DNA from 3 places in the Priestia sp. KCTC 13724 genome. Region 1 is predicted to be linked to each of the others. Evidence: riboswitches for the same ligand, from Rfam matches in the RefSeq annotation. Region 1 holds a riboswitch; each other region holds the start of a gene.
The links. A riboswitch is a leader RNA that binds a small molecule or an ion and turns the genes downstream of it on or off. The one in region 1 is predicted to bind thiamine pyrophosphate.

Region 1 (5,977 bases):
CCACTCCACATAATCTCGGTCAATTATTGTTAACTTTCCAACTCCGGCTCGAACAAGCGCTTCCGCATTTCCTGTCCCTAACGCACCTGCTCCAATTAATAAGACATGCTTTTGTGATAACTTTTTCTGTCCTTCTTTACCTATTGGAGAAAAGAGCTCTTGACGTGAATAGCGCGCTGTCACCCGATGCTCATCCCTTCTGTTGGGCTACTGGCTACCGCATATTCTTTAAATGGAATGCGACCAGCTAAGTAAGCATCACGCCCCGCTTCGATTGCAAGCTTCATCGCGCGAGCCATTTTTACAGGATCTTTTGCACCTGATACAGCCGTGTTTAATAGAACACCATCTGCACCTAACTCCATTGCTTTGGCAGCATCAGAAGCTGTACCGATACCCGCATCTACAATCACAGGCACATTAGATTGCTCAATAATAAACTGCAGGTTCAGCGGGTTAATAATTCCTTGTCCTGATCCAATTGGAGAAGCTCCAGGCATAATAGCATGAACGCCTAATTCCTCGAGTCTTCTAGCAAGTACAACATCATCAGACGTATACGTTAACACTGTAAATCCTTCTTTTAGCAATTCTTTACTTGCTTTTAATGTTTCAATTGGGTCTGGCAATAGCGTTTTATCACAGCCAATTACTTCAACCTTGACCATATCACACAGCCCAGATGCTTTTGCCAACTTTGCAATCCGAACAGCTTCTTCAGCATTTTTGGCTCCAGCTGTATTTGGTAAGAGCGTAAATCTTTTAACATCAAGAGCTTCAAGTAAGTTAGGCTGAGACTGATCAAAAATATCCATTCTTCTCACTGCAAATGTTAAAATTTCTGTTTCTGATTCTTCCACTGCTTGACGCTGCGTTGTGTAATCTGGAAACTTCCCTGTACCTAAAAGCAAACGAGATGCAAATTCATATTTTCCTATTTTCAACATAACTTTCATCCTCCTCCTACAAATGAAACAATCTCTAATAAATCGCCTTCTGATAGCAACGCTTTTTCATGATCTTGCTTTTGTAAAATTTTTTTATTTAACTCGACAATAACCACTTTCTCGTGTAAATCTCTTGATTCCAATAGTTGAGAAACCGTCTGAATTGAGGAATCTATATCAACGCTTTTCCCATTAATTATTAAGTTCAATACGTTCCCTCCATTTCTCTTTGTAAGCGAAAAGCCGTAAAAAAGGAATGTTTTGGATGTTCACCCATCATTTGTTCCGCCATAATTTTCCCTGTAATCGCACTTAGTAAAATACCGTTTCGGTAGTGCCCACAAGCTAAGTAAACATTATCTAGCTCAGGGTGCTGTCCTAAATACGGCCACCCATCTACTGTTTGCGGACGAAGTCCTGCCCATGCTTTTTCAAACGATGCATTTGCAAGTGATGGAACGAGAGAAATCGCTTTGCTAATTAGAAATTCAATAGCTTCTGCAGATACGTGCTTCGTGTAATCATGGGCGCGCTTTGTAGCTCCAATCACTACTCTTCCTCCTGCTTTTGGAACAATATAAAATCCTTCATCTAAAAAAATAGTCTTTTGAATGCTTGGCTGATTCGTCGTGAGAGATATACACTCACCTTTAATAGGAAACAGATGCTTTGGATGAATAGCGGCCACCAGCTCTTTTGTCCAAGCACCTGCACTTACCATCACTTGGTCGCTGTAAAAGTTGCCCGCTGATGTCCGAACGCCAACTACCTTTTTGTTATCGTATATAAAGTGATGGACATGACAGTTCTCATAAATTGCCGCTTGATGGTATAAAGCTCCGTGTGCCAAAGCATGAGTTAGCTTAGCTGGCATCAGCTGTCCATCTTTTGGGATGCTAATCGCCCCGTATGTATCAGGGGTTAAGAGCGGTTCAGCTTCACTTGCTGCGTCAGGAGATAACCACCTAACGTCTGAATCCCACCGTCTGTGGCGCTCCGCTTTGTCTTGTAGCACGTTTGCTTCAGCTTCAGTTGTTGCTACTTTTAACAAGCCTTTTTGAATGAGCTCAACATCAATATTTGTTTTTTCTTTTAATTCAGCTACCAGATTCGGAAAAAGTGCTCTACTTCGAATGGCTAGTTCCAAAAGAGGCCCTTCTTCATCAATTTCAGCTTGTGCTCCTAATATTCCAGCAGCTGCTCCCGATGCTTCACAACCAATCTGATTTTTTTCCAAAATGGCTACCTTATACCCCATTTTAGAAAGCTGATACGCAGTTGAAGCTCCAATAACTCCACCACCAATAACGAGCGCATCATAATGTGCCTCCATATGTATCACTCCACTTTCGTAGTTGTTCACCGTATTCCTTTGCCGCTTGTAACGGGTTTTCATCTTTAAATACACCAGCCATGACAGCGACGCCATGTGCCCCTGTACTCAATACCTCTCTTACATTGCAAGGCATAACTCCCCCGATTGCAATTACCGGTATCTGCACTGAATCAACGACTTGTTTCAGCTGTTCAAGTCCCCGAGGTGTTTGACCCAGTTTTGATTGCGATGGATAGATATGACCATAAATGACATAGTCGACGCCTGATTGTTCAGCTTCCTTTGCTTCTTTAACGCTGTGTACAGATTTACCAACAATCAATTGCTGAAAATGTGCTTTTACTCCTTGAGCACTTAGACTGTGATAAGCCAAATGCACACCTTTGACTTGAGCAGCAAAAGCTACATCTACTCGATCGTTAACAATTAGCTTTGAAGCCGGAACTTCTTTTTTCAGGTCTCCAATAAGCACTTCTAACTCTCGTGCCGTTCGCTCTTTTTCTCGAATATGGATAGCTCCTACATATGGTTCAATGTCTCTGATAATTTTCAAAAGCTGTTCAAGAGGCTGTTTCCCTGTTGACACAGCGTGTAACTTGGGTACCATAGCATCCTCACCTTTATTTCGACATAAACGTAAAAAACCACTCTACAACGTAGAGTGGTTTGGCATGCATTAATTATGTAAACATGGCTCATCCACTTCCCTACGCTGGTACAAACCAGATCAGGTTCAAAGGGTCCGAATTTTTCGTCTCAGCCATAAAGGCTCCCCTAGTGATTTTTTCTAATATTTTCACTTTTCATTTAGAAGTATAACATATTTGTGAGTGATTACAACCTACTGGACCATTTTTCTCATGTATTGAGCTAATAATCTTCGAGCTCTTTTTCTTTTTCCCTATGCTCTTCCCACAGAAATGAGCTCAGTAAGATGGCAAATGTTAAAATATAAAATCCGTAGAATAACAAAGCAGCTATACTGTTGACCATTAAAAAGATAAAACTAATGACTTGTCCCGCAATTGTTACAATCAATAAAATATATTTCCATACTTCACGTTTTCTCATTAAACTTATCTCCACTTTTCAAATCCTAATTTCAATGCTCTTCTCTCTATTATAACAAGTTTCGAGTATGAGTAAGGAATATCTGATCAAAATAAAACAATTGTCCCAAAAACGATAAGAGAAGAGCGTCACGTTTGTTAAAGTATCATCGGCTATCTACTTATTCCCTTTCCTTTTTACCCTTAAACTAATCATCTTAAATGTGCTAAGCCCCCTCTTCCTTTTTTAGTCTTCACCCTTTTTCTGATGGTCTACAAAGTACATAAACCCATTGAAAAGCCATACTATCTATTAGAAGTTTTTTTATTGACTTTTAACTTCTTCTTATTTAATATCAATTACGCTATCAAGGAATATAATTCCTATCAAATTACTGGGTGTTTAACAAAAAATGAAAAAATCAGTTGCATTTTTATTCCTTTTATTAGCGTTCACAGTTGTCCTAGCAGCTTGTGGCTCAAATGACAAAGAAACAAATAACGCAAGTAAAAGTGATCAAGATTTATACGAAAAAGTAAAAGAGGATGGCGTTCTGACAATTGGAACAGAAGGTACGTATCCTCCATTTACGTTCCATGACGACGCTAATAAGCTAACAGGCTTTGACGTTGAAATTGCACAAGAAGTTGCAAAACGTCTTGGCGTGAAAGCTGAATTTAAAGAAACACAGTGGGATGGAATGTTTGCTGGTCTAGACGCAAAGCGCTTTGACATGATTGCTAACCAAGTTGGAATTCGCCCAGACCGTGAAGAAAAATACGACTTCTCTGACCCATACATTGAGTCTGCAGCGGTGCTGGTTGTTCGTGAAGACAATAATGATGTTAAATCATTTGAAGACATGAAAGGTAAAAAATCAGCACAATCACTCACAAGTAACTATGCTGATTTAGCAAAAAAATATGAAGCTGAGCTAGTGGGTGTTGAAGGATTCACGCAATCAGCAGAACTAATCGTTTCAAAACGTGTAGACGGTACAATTAATGATAAATTATCATTCTTAGACTATAAAAAGCAGCGTCCAAATGCACCTGTAAAAATTGTGGATGAAGCAGAAGACGCATCAGCAAGTGGATTAATGTTTCGCAAAGATAGCGGTAAGTTAGTGGAAGAAGTAAATAAAGCTTTAGCAGATATGCAAGAAGACGGCACATACGCTAAAATTTCTGAGAAATGGTTTGGTGAAGATGTTTCTCCTAAATAGTATCTTTACTGACCCTGAGCGTGCAGAGCGCTTACTCTCTATCGCTCAATCCTCCCTCTATCCAATGATAGAGGGAGCTATTCAATATACCATTCCACTAACGCTTATTTCATTTGTATTAGGCCTTATTTTAGCTATTCTTACAGCGCTTGGTCGCTTATCTTCTATAAAAATATTTACTATAATTGCGCGCGTATACGTGTCACTTATTCGTGGGACACCTTTACTTGTGCAATTATTTATTATTTTCTATGGATTGCCAACGCTAGACATTACAATTGATCCATTTATTGCTGCAATCATTGGCTTTTCATTAAAAAAGGAGTTTATTAGCGTGATTAACATTACGAACCTTCATAAATCATTTGATGATTTACACGTATTGCGAGGAATTGATTTAAACATAGAGCAAGGTAAAGTAGTGGTTCTAATTGGTCCTTCAGGTTCCGGAAAAACAACGTTTCTTCGCTGTTTAAACTTACTGGAACTTCCTACTAATGGTAAAATCATCATCGATAACCAAGAAGTCAGCTTTGAGAAAAATTTACCGAAGCAAAAGATAACGTCTTTTCGCAGCTTAACGGGAATGGTTTTTCAAAGCTACAATTTGTTTCCTCACAAAACAGCGCTTGAAAATGTCATGGAAGGACCTGTTATTGTAAAAGGTGTTCCAAAACAAAAGGCAAAAGAGCGCGCTGTTTCCCTACTACAAAAAGTTGGTCTAGGAGACAAAGTAAACTTTTATCCATTTCAATTATCAGGAGGACAACAGCAGCGTGTAGGTATCGCGCGTGCAATGGCTATGGATCCTAAAGTCATGCTATTTGATGAGCCTACATCTGCTTTAGACCCTGAGCTTGTAGGTGATGTGCTAAAAGCTATGAAAGATTTAGCAAAAGAAGGTATGACCATGGTCGTGGTTACACATGAAATGCGCTTTGCTCGCGAAGTGGCAGATGAAGTAATCTTTATGGACCAAGGCGTTATTATGGAGCGTGGAACACCAGAAGAGATCTTCCAAAAACCTAAAGAAGAGCGAACTCGTCGCTTTTTAAATATGATTCAGTAAAAGGCTGCTTAACCGCAGTCTTTTTCATTATCTGCATTACATTATACTTTTGACTTTTTGTCTTTTATAATAAACATAAGATTTATGATATGAAAGGAGACAAGAGGACATGCAAAATTTTAAAGCTCTTGTATTAACAAAAGAAGAAGAACAGGTTCATTCTCATATCAAAACGCTCACACTTGATGATTTACCACAAGGTGATGTCCTCATTAAAGTTCACTATTCAGGTATCAATTATAAGGATAGCCTAGCTAGCATTCCCAATGGAAATATCGTCAAAGCGTATCCATTTGTACCAGGAATTGATTTAGCAGGTACGGTTGTTACTTCGGATAACCCTCGCTTTA
Region 2 (5,977 bases), on a different contig from region 1:
CCTTTTAATGTGCGACGATCTATATCTAGGCGGTCACATACAGCTTTAATTGTATAAATTTCAGTCATTTTTTTTCCTCCTCTAATTCTTTCCTAATAAAAAGTATGTATTAGCTTGATTTTCGTTGTATGTTGTATTCACCATATCTAACTAATTTTTCCTGCTAGGTGACAAAGGTTGTCAAAACTAGACGACATTAGCCTTTTATGTAAACAAAAAGAGAAATTTGTAAAATGCTCGTATGTATAAAAAGTTGACAGTATAAACTAAGTTCGATAAGATATGTTCAAATGTTTAAGTTTTTAAACATATAAACGCAAGGCTGTTTTAAATGGAAAAAGGATATGCTTTGATTACAGGTGCGTCAGGTGGAATTGGAAGACAATTGGCATATCATTTTGCGGAAGATGGCTATTCACTCGTATTAGTAGCACGTAGTAAAGAAAAGTTGGAAGAGTTAAAGAAAGAGCTTGAAAATAACTATTCAATTTCTGTTTTAATTAGTATAAAAGATCTTTCTAAACAAAAAGAGGCGTTAAAGCTTTACGATGAAATAAAGCAACAACGTATTACGGTTCAGTTTCTAGTCAACAATGCTGGCTTCGGTTTATATGGTACATTTATCGAGACATCTTGGGCTGAAGAAGCAGATATGATTGACTTAAATATAAAAACGCTCACGTATTTAACGAAGCTATTCTTACCAGAAATGGTGGAGCGTAACCAAGGGCGAATTCTTAACATTGCATCAGTAGCTTCTTTTTTACCTGGACCATTGATGGCTGTTTACTATGCAACAAAGGCCTATGTTTTATCGTTTACTGAAGCGTTGGAGAATGAGTTGAAAGATACTAATATAACCATTAGTGCGCTTTGCCCGGGGCCTACTAAGACGGGCTTTAGTGACCGAGCTAATTTAAGTGGCTCAAAATTATTTGAATCAGGGGCTCTCCATGTGGAAGATGTAGCGAAAGTAGGTTATGAACAATTCATGAGAGGGAAAACGATTATTATACTTGGAGCAAAGTTTAAAGTAGCAACTATGCTGCCGAGGTTTTTCCCACGTAAGCTTATTACAAAAGTTGTAAGAAGTATGCAAGAAGTTAAGTAAGAGAGGATAGGTAGCATGAGTACACGCGCAGTGGAATTATTTCGATCCAGTATTCCTGTTTTTCAAGCACTAAGCGATTCAGCGAGACAGGACATTATTTTATTATTAGCAGAAAAGGAACCGCTAACGGTCAATGAAATCGCAAAAGAATCAACCCTCTCTCGACCAGCAGTTTCTCATCACTTAAAAATATTACGTGACCAAAAGCTTGTAAGTATTGAGCAAAAAGGAACGCAGCGTTATTATTCACTCGCATTAGAAGATGCGGTAGGGCTATTAAAGGAATTAATTTCAACAATTGAAAAAGAATGTTTATGATCAAAGAGGTGAAGAAATGAAGCATAGTGAGTATTACGTTACAGATGAGAACATTATCAGCAATATTGTCGAAAAGCAAAAGCGGTACTTCTATGAACAAAAGACAAAGTCCAAAGCCGTGCGAGTGCAGGCACTAAAGGATTTGCAATCCATGATTAAATCCAATGAAGAAGTAATTATGGAGGCGTTGAAAAAAGATTTAAACAAATCAGAAATAGAAGCGTATGCTTCTGAGATTGGCATTTTGTTAGAAGAAATTCGCTTTACGCTAAAGCATTTAGACGGCTGGATGAAGTCTAAAAAAGCAAAGACAGTCATGACTCATATTGGTTCAAAAGGATATATCATCCCGGAACCTTACGGAGTGACGCTCATTATTGCACCGTGGAACTACCCGTTTCAACTAGCTATTTCACCATTAATTGGCGCTATTGCAGCGGGCAATACAGCAATTATTAAGCCGTCGGAACTGACGCCTAATGTTTCAAGGGTAATGGAAGAATTGCTTGCCAAAACGTTTGACCCTTCGTTTGTTACAGTTATAGAAGGAGCTGTGGAAACGACTCAAATCTTATTGAAGCAACCGCTGGATTATATTTTCTTTACAGGAAGCGTCAACGTTGGAAAAGTCATTATGCAAGAAGCAGGAAAGCAGCTCATTCCAGTCACGTTAGAGCTAGGAGGTAAGAGCCCTTGTATTGTGCATAGAGATGCAAATGTTGAACTTGCGGCTAAGCGCATCATGTTTGGTAAAAGTATGAATGCTGGTCAAACATGCGTTGCTCCAGACTACTTGTTAGTTCATAAAGACGTAAAGGTTCAGCTTATTGCACAGCTACAGAAAGCGGTAACGCAGTTTTATGGCGAAGATGTACTCACAAGCGGGCGTTATGGCAGAATTGTCAGTGAGAGACACTTCGATCGTTTAATTGAGTTTTTACAAGATGGAAAAGTTGTAATTGGCGGTAATTATAATGAAGAAACGCTCCAGATTGCTCCAACCGTCTTAGACGAAGTAAAATGGGATTCAAGCGTTATGCAAGACGAAATTTTCGGTCCAATTTTACCTCTTATTGAATATGAAAGTGTAGATGAGGTCGTAAGTGCAGTTCATCAAAAAGCAAAGCCGCTAGCTCTATATTTGTTTTCAGAAAGTGAAGAGGTTCAGCAGCAAATTATTAACACGGTTTCATTTGGGGGAGGGTGCATTAACGATACGATTATGCACCTGGCAACGCCGCACCTGCCATTTGGAGGAGTTGGAGAGAGTGGAATCGGTCAATATCACGGTGAGGCAAGCTTTAAAACGTTTTCACACTTTAAAAGCGTGCTGAAGCAAACAACAAAGTTTGATTTTGCCTTTAAGTATCCGTCTGATAACCAAAGTCTAAAAACGATTAAAAAGTTTTTGAAATAACGTCAAACGAAAGAGTTTGGGACATAACAAAATGATTGCTTCTAAAAGACGAACACTCGCTGTTTCCATCTCTTTAGTTTGTCTCAACACGTTCGTTCCATTGCGCTACGGCCACTCGCTTTCCGCGGGGAGGAACCTGAGCTTCCTCGCTGCGCTGCGGGATCTCCGTTTTCCCTCTCTTTCCCGCAGGAGTCGAGTGTCCTACGCTCCATTCCACCCTGTTTCCAACATTGTTTTCACAATCAACCAAAAAACCTGAACGATTAAAAGTGAGAAACTCTCAATCGTTCAGGTTTATCATTGGCTGAATTACTTATGTCCCAGCCTCTGTTTGTTATGAGTGCACGATGGTTTGAGATAGAGGCCATTGCTCTTGTTTGTAGGCCATGTCCCAAAATAGATACTCAAGTTCGCAACTTTTGATAAAATGCTCTTTCATACGTCTACGTTCCTCAGCTGAAGCTTTTTCTGCTAACTCATCTAATTTGTCACAAAACCATTTTGTCGTTTCTTTCATTTCTCCATTGGTATAAAAGGAAATCCATTCGTAAAAAGGGTGATCCGGTGTTAAGTTCACTTCGCCTGCAATACGCTCGCCAATTTCAACGTATGTCCATGGACATGGCAGTAGCACAGCAATAATTTCACCTAGTGTCCCTGTATGTGCGACCGTCATCATGTGGCTAATATAATGATTTGCTGTTGGTGCTAAGGGCTGATGCTTCATATCTTCATAACGAATGCCAGCTACTTTACAAAAATTATTATGAGGATGGACTTCACTATGTAAAACAATTGAAATACCGTTATTAAACACTTCCATTTCATCACGGGTACTACATTTTGTTAACGCCGCACCGTATATGCGAACAAAAGCAGTTAAATATTCATAATCCTGTGACACATAATGAATTAAAGCTTCTTTTGGAACTTTTCCTTCCTTAATACCTGCAACAAATGGATGTTGAAAGATGGCATCGTAAATGTAAGCTGCTTCTTTGCGTAATTGAGCTGAAAATGACAATTGATATTCCTCCCTAATTGAATCCACAAGGAACGCGCTTATAAATGTAGGCAATAACAAAAAAAACACCCCATTATATGGAGTGGTAAAGACAGTTGTTGGTGTATTACACGACAACGCCGTACCACTTTCCTACGCTGGTATAAGCCAGATCAGGTTCAAAGGGATCAAGATTCCTTGTCTCAGCCAAACGGCACCCCTAGTGGATTCTTTCATTTTATTCTTATTCAATTTAACATAAAAAAAAGAATTATACAAAAGTTTAGAAAAAACGGTTCAAAAGTAATGGAAAGTAGTAGTTTGAATAGTGATATTTTAAAAAAATAAATGAGATAAATTACATATGAAACTAGTAACTAAACGATTGGAGTAGTTAATGAAAAAAATGAGAAAATTGTCACGAATCTTGTCGGAATGTGCAAAGGCTGTGCTATCATGATATAATAATTGTAAGTTCGTTACGTTTAAACAAGCTCAATTAAAGAATTAAGCCACAAATTGAAGAGGTATTTAGCTGAAGCTAAATGGCTTTTTCAGTTTGCCTAGTTTAATATAAATTAGTCCTGTCAATTTAGTAGGAATTATATTTTTTAAGGAGGTTGTTTAATGAATCTATCAGCATGGGATTTATTTGTGGATCTTGGTTTCATCTCACTGTTATTAGTGGCTGGTACCATTATTCGAGCAAAGGCCAGGTGGGTACAAAACTTATTTTTACCTGCGAGTATTATTGCTGGAATATTGGGTTTAGCATTAGGGCCAAACGGTATTGGCCTCATTCCATTCACTGATCAAATTGGAACTTATCCAGGTATTCTAATCGCGGTTATTTTTGGTGCAATTCCAATTGCAACTCAAAGTGTAAAGTTTAAAGAAATAGCGGGTCGCGTAGGTAGTATGTGGTCGTATTCTCAAATGATTATGCTAGCAATGTGGGGCGTCGGTTTACTATTTTCATTGCTGCTATTAAATAACGTTTGGGGAGATTTAAACTTAGGATTTGGCTTGTTATTAGCAGCAGGATTTATCGGTGGACATGGAACAGCGGCTGCTGTCGGAGATGCGTTTGCAAAGCAAGGATGGGAAGAAGGATTATCTCTAGCGATGACATCAGCAACGATTGGTGTTATTTGCTCAATCGTAGTAGGGTTGGCGTTCATTAAATATTATTCGAAAAAAGGTGAAACAAATTATCTTGCAAGATTTGAAGACTTACCACGAGAATTAAGAACAGGATTAATCCCCCCTGAAAAGCGCACTTCTACAAAAATGGATACGGTATCATCGATTGCTGTTGATCCACTTGTCTTACATGTGGCTTTAGTGACAATTATCGCATTAGGTGGCTACTATTTAAGTGAGCTAGGTCAAACGTTGTTGCCTTCAGTAACAATACCGGCTTTTTCACTAGCTTTTCTTGTAGGTTTAGCTATTAAAGGTATTATGAAGAAAACGAATAGCGATCAGTATATTAATGCAGATGTAATGAACAGAATTAGTGGAAGTGCAACAGACTTCTTAGTTGCGTTTGGTATTGCTTCTATTAGTTTATCAGCGGTAGCAAGCTATATTGTACCTTTTGCACTGTTATTATTATTCGGTCTGTTGTTTGCATGGTTTGTATTCCGAGTTCTTTCTGGCAAGTTCTTTGGTCCAATTTGGTTTGAACGAGGAATTTTCACTTGGGGATGGATTACAGGAACAACGGCAATGGGAATCGCACTATTGCGTATCGCGGATCCTGAAAGCAAAAGTAAAACACTCGATGATTACGCGTTGGCATATATACCGATTGCGCCGGTAGAGATTCTCCTTATTACATTTGCTCCATTAATGATTGCAACGAGCCAGCATTGGTTGTTTGTGCTTATTACAATTGGAGCAAGCATAGCTATTTATTTATTTGCCATGTTAAGAGGATGGGTTAAAAACGAAAAGAAATCATCCAGTCAATCAAGAAGTATAGAAGCAAATTCAAAATAACAACTCAGCCTAAGGCTGAGTTGTTGTTTTTTTAGGAGTCAAAAGGCCTATTCTAAGAAAAATTGTTAACGAGTGCATAAATTTAAGTCAGACGAGGTATTAATGAAGAGAAGCTACTATTTTA
Region 3 (5,977 bases), on a different contig from region 1:
ACCTTTCAAGATTACATAATTTTTTCATCTTCATAGCAAACGTGAATATTCGCTTTTTATCATAATTGTTTGCTGATAAAAACACAATCTTTATTTGAAGAACAAAAAAAGCCCATTTGGGCTTTTTTATGGACAATCTTATTTACTATATGATTTAACTTGTTTTGAGTGAACTACTTTACCTTTTAGATTATATAAGCTAAGAAGATAACCGCCCATAGCCCCAGCGATTGCTGGTACTAACCAACCAAATCCTGTGTTATACAATGGCAAAGTCTTTACAAGTTCCCCCCAAGCACCTAAGTTTAACCCTGACTGAAGACAAGCGTCCGTTACGCTTACAATTCCAACGAATAAAATAGATAAAGCATATACACCTTGCTTTCCTTTGATTAAAGAATTCGTTAATGATAGAACAATTAGCATAATAGCAACAGGGTAAATAGCTGTTAAAACTGGAACTGAAATTTTTAGAATCATGGTTAATCCTAAGTTTGCAACAAGTAAACTAAATACGGCAATTGTACTAACCCAAACCTTATATGATACTTTCGGTACTAATTGCTCAAAATACTGACTGCATGAGGTTAATAATCCAACAGAAGTTGTTAAACACGCTAGCGTAAATACAACTCCTAATAGAACAGCTCCGAACGGTCCAAAAAGCGTAAATACAATGTTCGTTAACGTTATTGCTCCATTTGCTGCATTGGCATGACTAACAGATCCTAAATATGCCAGCATAAGATAAATAATAGCTAGCAACGTTCCTGCAATTACTCCTGCACGAATGGATGATGACATAATACTTTTCGCACTAGTCATTCCTTTTTGCTTCAAAGCCATTGCAATGACAATTCCAAAGTTTAGCGCAGCGATTGTATCCATGGTCGCATAACCATCGGTAAATCCAGTAGCGAATGCTTTTGTGACATAATTACCTGCAGGTTGACCAGCCGGCTCAAAAGGATAAGAAAGGGCACGAATAAAAATAAGTGAAATAAGAACTAATAAAACTGGCGTTAATACTTTCCCAAAGCGGTCAACAAGCTTTGAAGGCTTTAAAGCTAACCAGTAAGCAAGTGCAAAATAACAAAACGTATATCCAAACAGCGCGGCTTTTACATTTACTCCTTCAGGTAAAAAAGGCTGTACGCCCATTTCAAATGCTAAGCTTCCTGCTCGTGGGATTCCTAAAAAAGGTCCAATTGCTAAGTAAATCATGACCGTAAATACAACGGCGAAAACTGGGTGGACTCGGTTTGCTAATGAATGAAGACCATTTGATTTTGCTACAGCAATGACACCCAGGATTGGTAGCCCCACAGCCGATAAAATGAAGCCTGTAACAGCTGGCCACAATTCACTTCCAGCAGACTGTCCTAAAAATGGAGGGAAAATTAAGTTTCCTGCTCCAAAAAATAATGAGAATAGCATTAAACTAATAAACAGTGTATCTTTTCTTGATAAAGCATTCATGTGAGTTCCTCCTAGATTGTTTGTATTTCTGATTTTTCTGTCTAATGTCAATATCACTTTCCACTCGAATCACTCCTTTTTATACACAAAAAAATCCCGTCCCTAAAAAGGGACGAGATATAATTCTCGCGTTACCACCCTCGTTCTGCTAAAAACAGCAGCACTCGCCAACGTACGTGTTCATACGTGTTCCTTCTAACGGTGGACGTCCGAATATACTTACTATAAGGCTTCAGCATATTTTCTCAGAGATGATTTTCAGCTAGGAACTGTACGCTAACTTTCAGCAAACGTTAGCTCTCTGGGGAACAGTTTTCATAACCTACTCGTTCTCTTCAACGAATTTATAAGGTGTTTTAATTGAATAAAAATATTCTAACAAAACTTTTAAGATTTGTATACAAAAATTAAAATATTTTATCAATTATATTTTTCCCCATTAATAGTCAGTCTATAAAATGAAACTTCTATAGCTAATTCGTTCGTATATACTACTACATTACTTAATAGGAGGCTCTTATACATGAGCGGAAATGTACGTGTTATGAAATGGCTAACGGCTGGGTATGAAGCATTTTTAGGTATTCCTCTAATTGGTGGTGCATTCATCATAAGCTTTTCATGGGGACCTTTAGTATTTGCTTTTTTCCTGCATGCAATTGCTCTATTTTTATCTCATAAAGAAGGTCGTTCAGCTTACGGAAATATTTTGGGGATGGTGACATCATTTGTCGGCGTAATCCCAGTTGTGGGAATGGTTATGCATATTATTACCGCTATTGTTATTGCATTTGAAGCAGCAAAAAGATAAATAACCGCTTGCATTTTCCCCTAATGATGGTAGAATGAAGTCGTCAATTAAATGATTTTCTACTAGGGGTGTCTGATTACACAGACTGAGAGAAGAGTTATTGTGCTCTTTAACCCTCTGAACCTGATTTGGGTTATACCAACGTAGGGAAGTAGTCTTGAAAGAACGGTGTTTTATGCTGTTTTCTTTTTTGTCTATTCCATCGGGCTCTTACATAGAGCCCGATTTTTTTGTTCGGTATAGCTTATTTTCTCAAAATCTACTAGCATAATGGAGGAATAAGTATGTCTAAAGAACAAGTAATCATTTCAATGCAACAGCCGTTTCCAAACAGTAAAAAAGTATACGTGCAAGGGACTCGAAGTGATATTCAAGTACCGATGCGCGAAATCCACCTTTCCCCCACTGTAAACGACCGCGGTGAAGAGCAAAACACCCCCGTTCGCGTTTACGATACAAGCGGCGTATACACCGATCCAGCCTATAGTGTAGATTTAGAAAAAGGACTGCCACCTTTACGCAAACCATGGATTGCAGAACGAAACGATACTTTTTCCTATGCTGGCCGTACCGTTCAAGCAAGAGATAACGGCTATAAAGAAGGCGATCAACGGAACGAAACGAAAAGCTTTCCCCTTATTAATTATTCACCACAAAAAGCAAAGGATGACAGAAACGTCACCCAAATGCATTATGCAAAAAAAGGAATTATCACGCCTGAAATGGAATTTATCGCAATTCGTGAGCAAATGAGTGCAGAAACGATTCGTGAAGAAGTTGCAGCAGGGCGTGCAATCATTCCCTGCAATATTAACCACCCAGAAGTTGAACCAATGATTATTGGAACAAAGTTTCACGTGAAAATTAATGCAAATATCGGAAACTCTGCTGTTCATTCATCAATTGAGGATGAAGTTGAAAAGATGACGTGGGCTACAAGGTGGGGAGCAGATACAATTATGGATCTTTCAACTGGTAAAGACATTCATAAGACGCGCGAATGGATTATTCGAAACTCACCCGTTCCTGTTGGCACTGTCCCAATCTATCAAGCTTTAGAGAAAGTTAATGGTATAGCAGAAGACCTATCTTGGGAGGTTTATCGTGATACACTCATTGAACAAGCAGAACAAGGGGTTGATTACTTTACAATTCATGCAGGCGTACTGTTGCGCTATATTCCACTAACTGCTACGCGAACAACCGGTATTGTCTCACGGGGTGGTTCCATTTTGGCTCAATGGTGCTTAGCACATCACCAAGAAAACTTTTTGTATACACACTTTGAAGAGATTTGCGAAATTTGTAAGCAATATGATATCTCAATCTCACTGGGAGATGGCCTGCGCCCTGGTTCAATTGCTGATGCGAACGACGAAGCTCAATTTGCAGAGCTTGATACGCTTGGCGAATTAACAACAATTGCATGGAAGCATGATGTTCAAGTAATGATTGAGGGTCCTGGACATGTGCCAATGCATCTGATTAAAGAGAACGTTGACCGACAAATGGAAGTTTGCCACGAAGCACCATTCTATACCCTGGGACCACTAACAACTGATATAGCACCGGGCTATGACCACATTACGTCTGGTATTGGAGCTGCAATGATTGGGTGGTTTGGTACAGCAATGCTTTGTTATGTAACCCCAAAAGAACATTTAGGCCTCCCGAATAAAGAAGATGTTCGCGAAGGTGTAATTACCTATAAAATTGCTGCTCATGCTGCTGATCTTGCAAAAGGTCACCCAGGTGCCCAAATTCGTGATAACGCACTTTCAAAAGCTCGATTTGAGTTTAGATGGCATGACCAATTTAATTTATCGTTAGATCCTGACCGAGCTCGAGAATACCATGATGAAACACTACCAGCAGAAGGTGCTAAAACCGCTCACTTCTGTTCCATGTGTGGACCTAAGTTCTGTTCAATGAGAATTTCTCATGATATTAGACAACTAGCGGATGAAAAACAGCTCGTTGATTTCGCTAAACAAGGCATGAAAGAAAAATCACAGGAATTTATTGAAAAAGGATCTAAACTTTATTCTTAATAAAAAGCACCGAGGTAAGCAACTACTTATCTCGGTGTCTATCGTTTTAAAATAAGTCTTTTAAAGAAAAAGAGCAGCTTAACTAAAATCCATCCGACCAGTGTTCCAATTGAATTTAGCAGAATATCATCAATATCAAAAACTCGCTCTGTTAACTCATATTGTAAAATCTCAACAGTGAAACTGATTAAGAACCCTGTGACAACCACTTGAATAAATCCGTCAAATGATTTCATAAAAAGCGGTATAAACATTCCAATTGGAGCAAACATTACAATATTCCCTATTACGTTCACGAATGCTAGCTCAAGATTTCCACTGGCCCACATGAGCTTAATTGTACTAAATAAGCTTAAATTCATAGCTTGCCCATATACTTGCTCGTTTTCTTTAATGAGCGTGACGTAAATAAGTGTCACACCATATATAATAAACAAGAAAAGCAATCCTTGTTTTACTTTTTTCTTTGTATTATCCGTCATGTTTTTCCACACCTTCTCTGTCCTTACCGTCCGCTTTTACTTCTATCATATTGTACATGCTATGTATTTATGAAACATTCAGCTTACTTTATCCTATCACGTTACCTCTTTTTCTGGATACCAAACTTTAAAAATAAAAGAGACTGGGACACAATGAAATGATTCCTTCTCAAAGGCGAATCATTACTTTGTTATAATAGCTAGGTTGTAAGCACAAGTTCGTTCCCTTACGCTCGTTTTTTGAATTTGTTTTTGAACCAACAAAAAAATACCCAAGCTATCAAAAGCAGTTAACTTGTGATAGTTGGGGTATATCATTGTTTGAAGCACTTATGTCTCAACTTCTTGTAATTAATTAATGATTCCTCGATGAATCACTTCAACAGTTACATCTGGTTTAATATCGATTTGAGCATAGTCTTTTTTCCATTCATCTTTACCTTATCTGTCATCGTCATATATTTGTTCTTTTTATTTGATAATAATAATGCTTTTGCTTCCTCATCTTTTAACGTTATTTCCGAAAATTTTTCTCCATTAAATAACGCAATTCCCTTTATTTCTACAGACATGTTTTCCTTATTAAATTTTGCATAAGGTAGAGCTAACCCTTTTCCTTCATCAAATAACAATGTACAAATCGTTTGAAGAGTCTCTACTGGTACGAGTGATTGCTTTTCACCGTTAAAATTAAATCAACAGGGATAAGCTCATAGTGAAATGAAATCGTAGCAATATATAATGCTGGTAGACTGATTGCCACAAAAAAACTAAAGATTCTCAACAATCGAAAGAAAGAGCCGTACAAAGAGCGCGTATTATAATCTTCTGGTGATTGATAGAATGTAAAAAAGCAAGAAGGCGCAACAATTGTGGATGAGTTTCCAGCTGTCATAATCGCAATTCTTCCTTCTAATAAATTCCCCATCACGCGGTCCGGTCTTTCTGTATTAAGCGGCTGTGGAAAAGGTGAAAACGGTGAATTTTCAAGAGCTTCTTCAATAATACTCCCGCTTTCCACCGCGTCCACGTCAATTGATTCTAATCGTCGAAATACTTCTTCATAGTATTCTGGATTTGAAATTCCTTTAAGGTATAAAACAGCTACTCTCGTGCGCGAAATTGTACCGACTTCAAGGTATTTAACGATTAAG

Region 2: linked by a shared signal. The riboswitch ahead of tenA (thiaminase II) and the one ahead of tenI (thiazole tautomerase TenI) in region 1 are both predicted to bind thiamine pyrophosphate.
Region 3: linked by a shared signal. The riboswitch ahead of thiC (phosphomethylpyrimidine synthase ThiC) and the one ahead of tenI (thiazole tautomerase TenI) in region 1 are both predicted to bind thiamine pyrophosphate.

What each region holds. Positions count from the first base shown of each region.
Region 1 is NZ_JBXDLD010000040.1:24,111-30,087, reverse strand. It holds gene AC1UFB_RS06305 (thiazole biosynthesis adenylyltransferase ThiF) at 1-183, opposite strand, end outside; gene AC1UFB_RS06300 (thiazole synthase) at 180-947, opposite strand; gene thiS (sulfur carrier protein ThiS) at 953-1,156, opposite strand; gene thiO (glycine oxidase ThiO) at 1,153-2,280, opposite strand; gene tenI (thiazole tautomerase TenI) at 2,264-2,890, opposite strand; TPP riboswitch at 2,971-3,069, opposite strand; gene AC1UFB_RS06280 (hypothetical protein) at 3,154-3,354, opposite strand; gene AC1UFB_RS06275 (amino acid ABC transporter substrate-binding protein) at 3,746-4,558, shown strand; partial or broken gene AC1UFB_RS06270 (ABC transporter permease subunit) at 4,542-4,865, shown strand; gene AC1UFB_RS06265 (amino acid ABC transporter ATP-binding protein) at 4,893-5,627, shown strand; gene AC1UFB_RS06260 (acrylyl-CoA reductase family protein) at 5,737-5,977, shown strand, end outside.
Region 2 is NZ_JBXDLD010000019.1:87,806-93,782, reverse strand. It holds gene AC1UFB_RS03505 (MerR family transcriptional regulator) at 1-68, opposite strand, end outside; gene AC1UFB_RS03500 (SDR family NAD(P)-dependent oxidoreductase) at 332-1,111, shown strand; gene AC1UFB_RS03495 (ArsR/SmtB family transcription factor) at 1,127-1,429, shown strand; gene AC1UFB_RS03490 (aldehyde dehydrogenase) at 1,446-2,846, shown strand; gene AC1UFB_RS03485 (hypothetical protein) at 2,920-3,063, opposite strand; gene tenA (thiaminase II) at 3,181-3,870, opposite strand; TPP riboswitch at 3,983-4,081, opposite strand; gene AC1UFB_RS03475 (sodium/glutamate symporter) at 4,477-5,853, shown strand.
Region 3 is NZ_JBXDLD010000009.1:7,158-13,134, forward strand. It holds gene brnQ (branched-chain amino acid transport system II carrier protein) at 139-1,479, opposite strand; T-box leader at 1,585-1,827, opposite strand; gene AC1UFB_RS01155 (hypothetical protein) at 2,003-2,290, shown strand; TPP riboswitch at 2,345-2,457, shown strand; gene thiC (phosphomethylpyrimidine synthase ThiC) at 2,575-4,341, shown strand; gene AC1UFB_RS01165 (VanZ family protein) at 4,380-4,823, opposite strand; gene AC1UFB_RS01170 (hypothetical protein) at 5,210-5,455, opposite strand; gene AC1UFB_RS01175 (spore germination protein) at 5,479-5,977, opposite strand, start outside.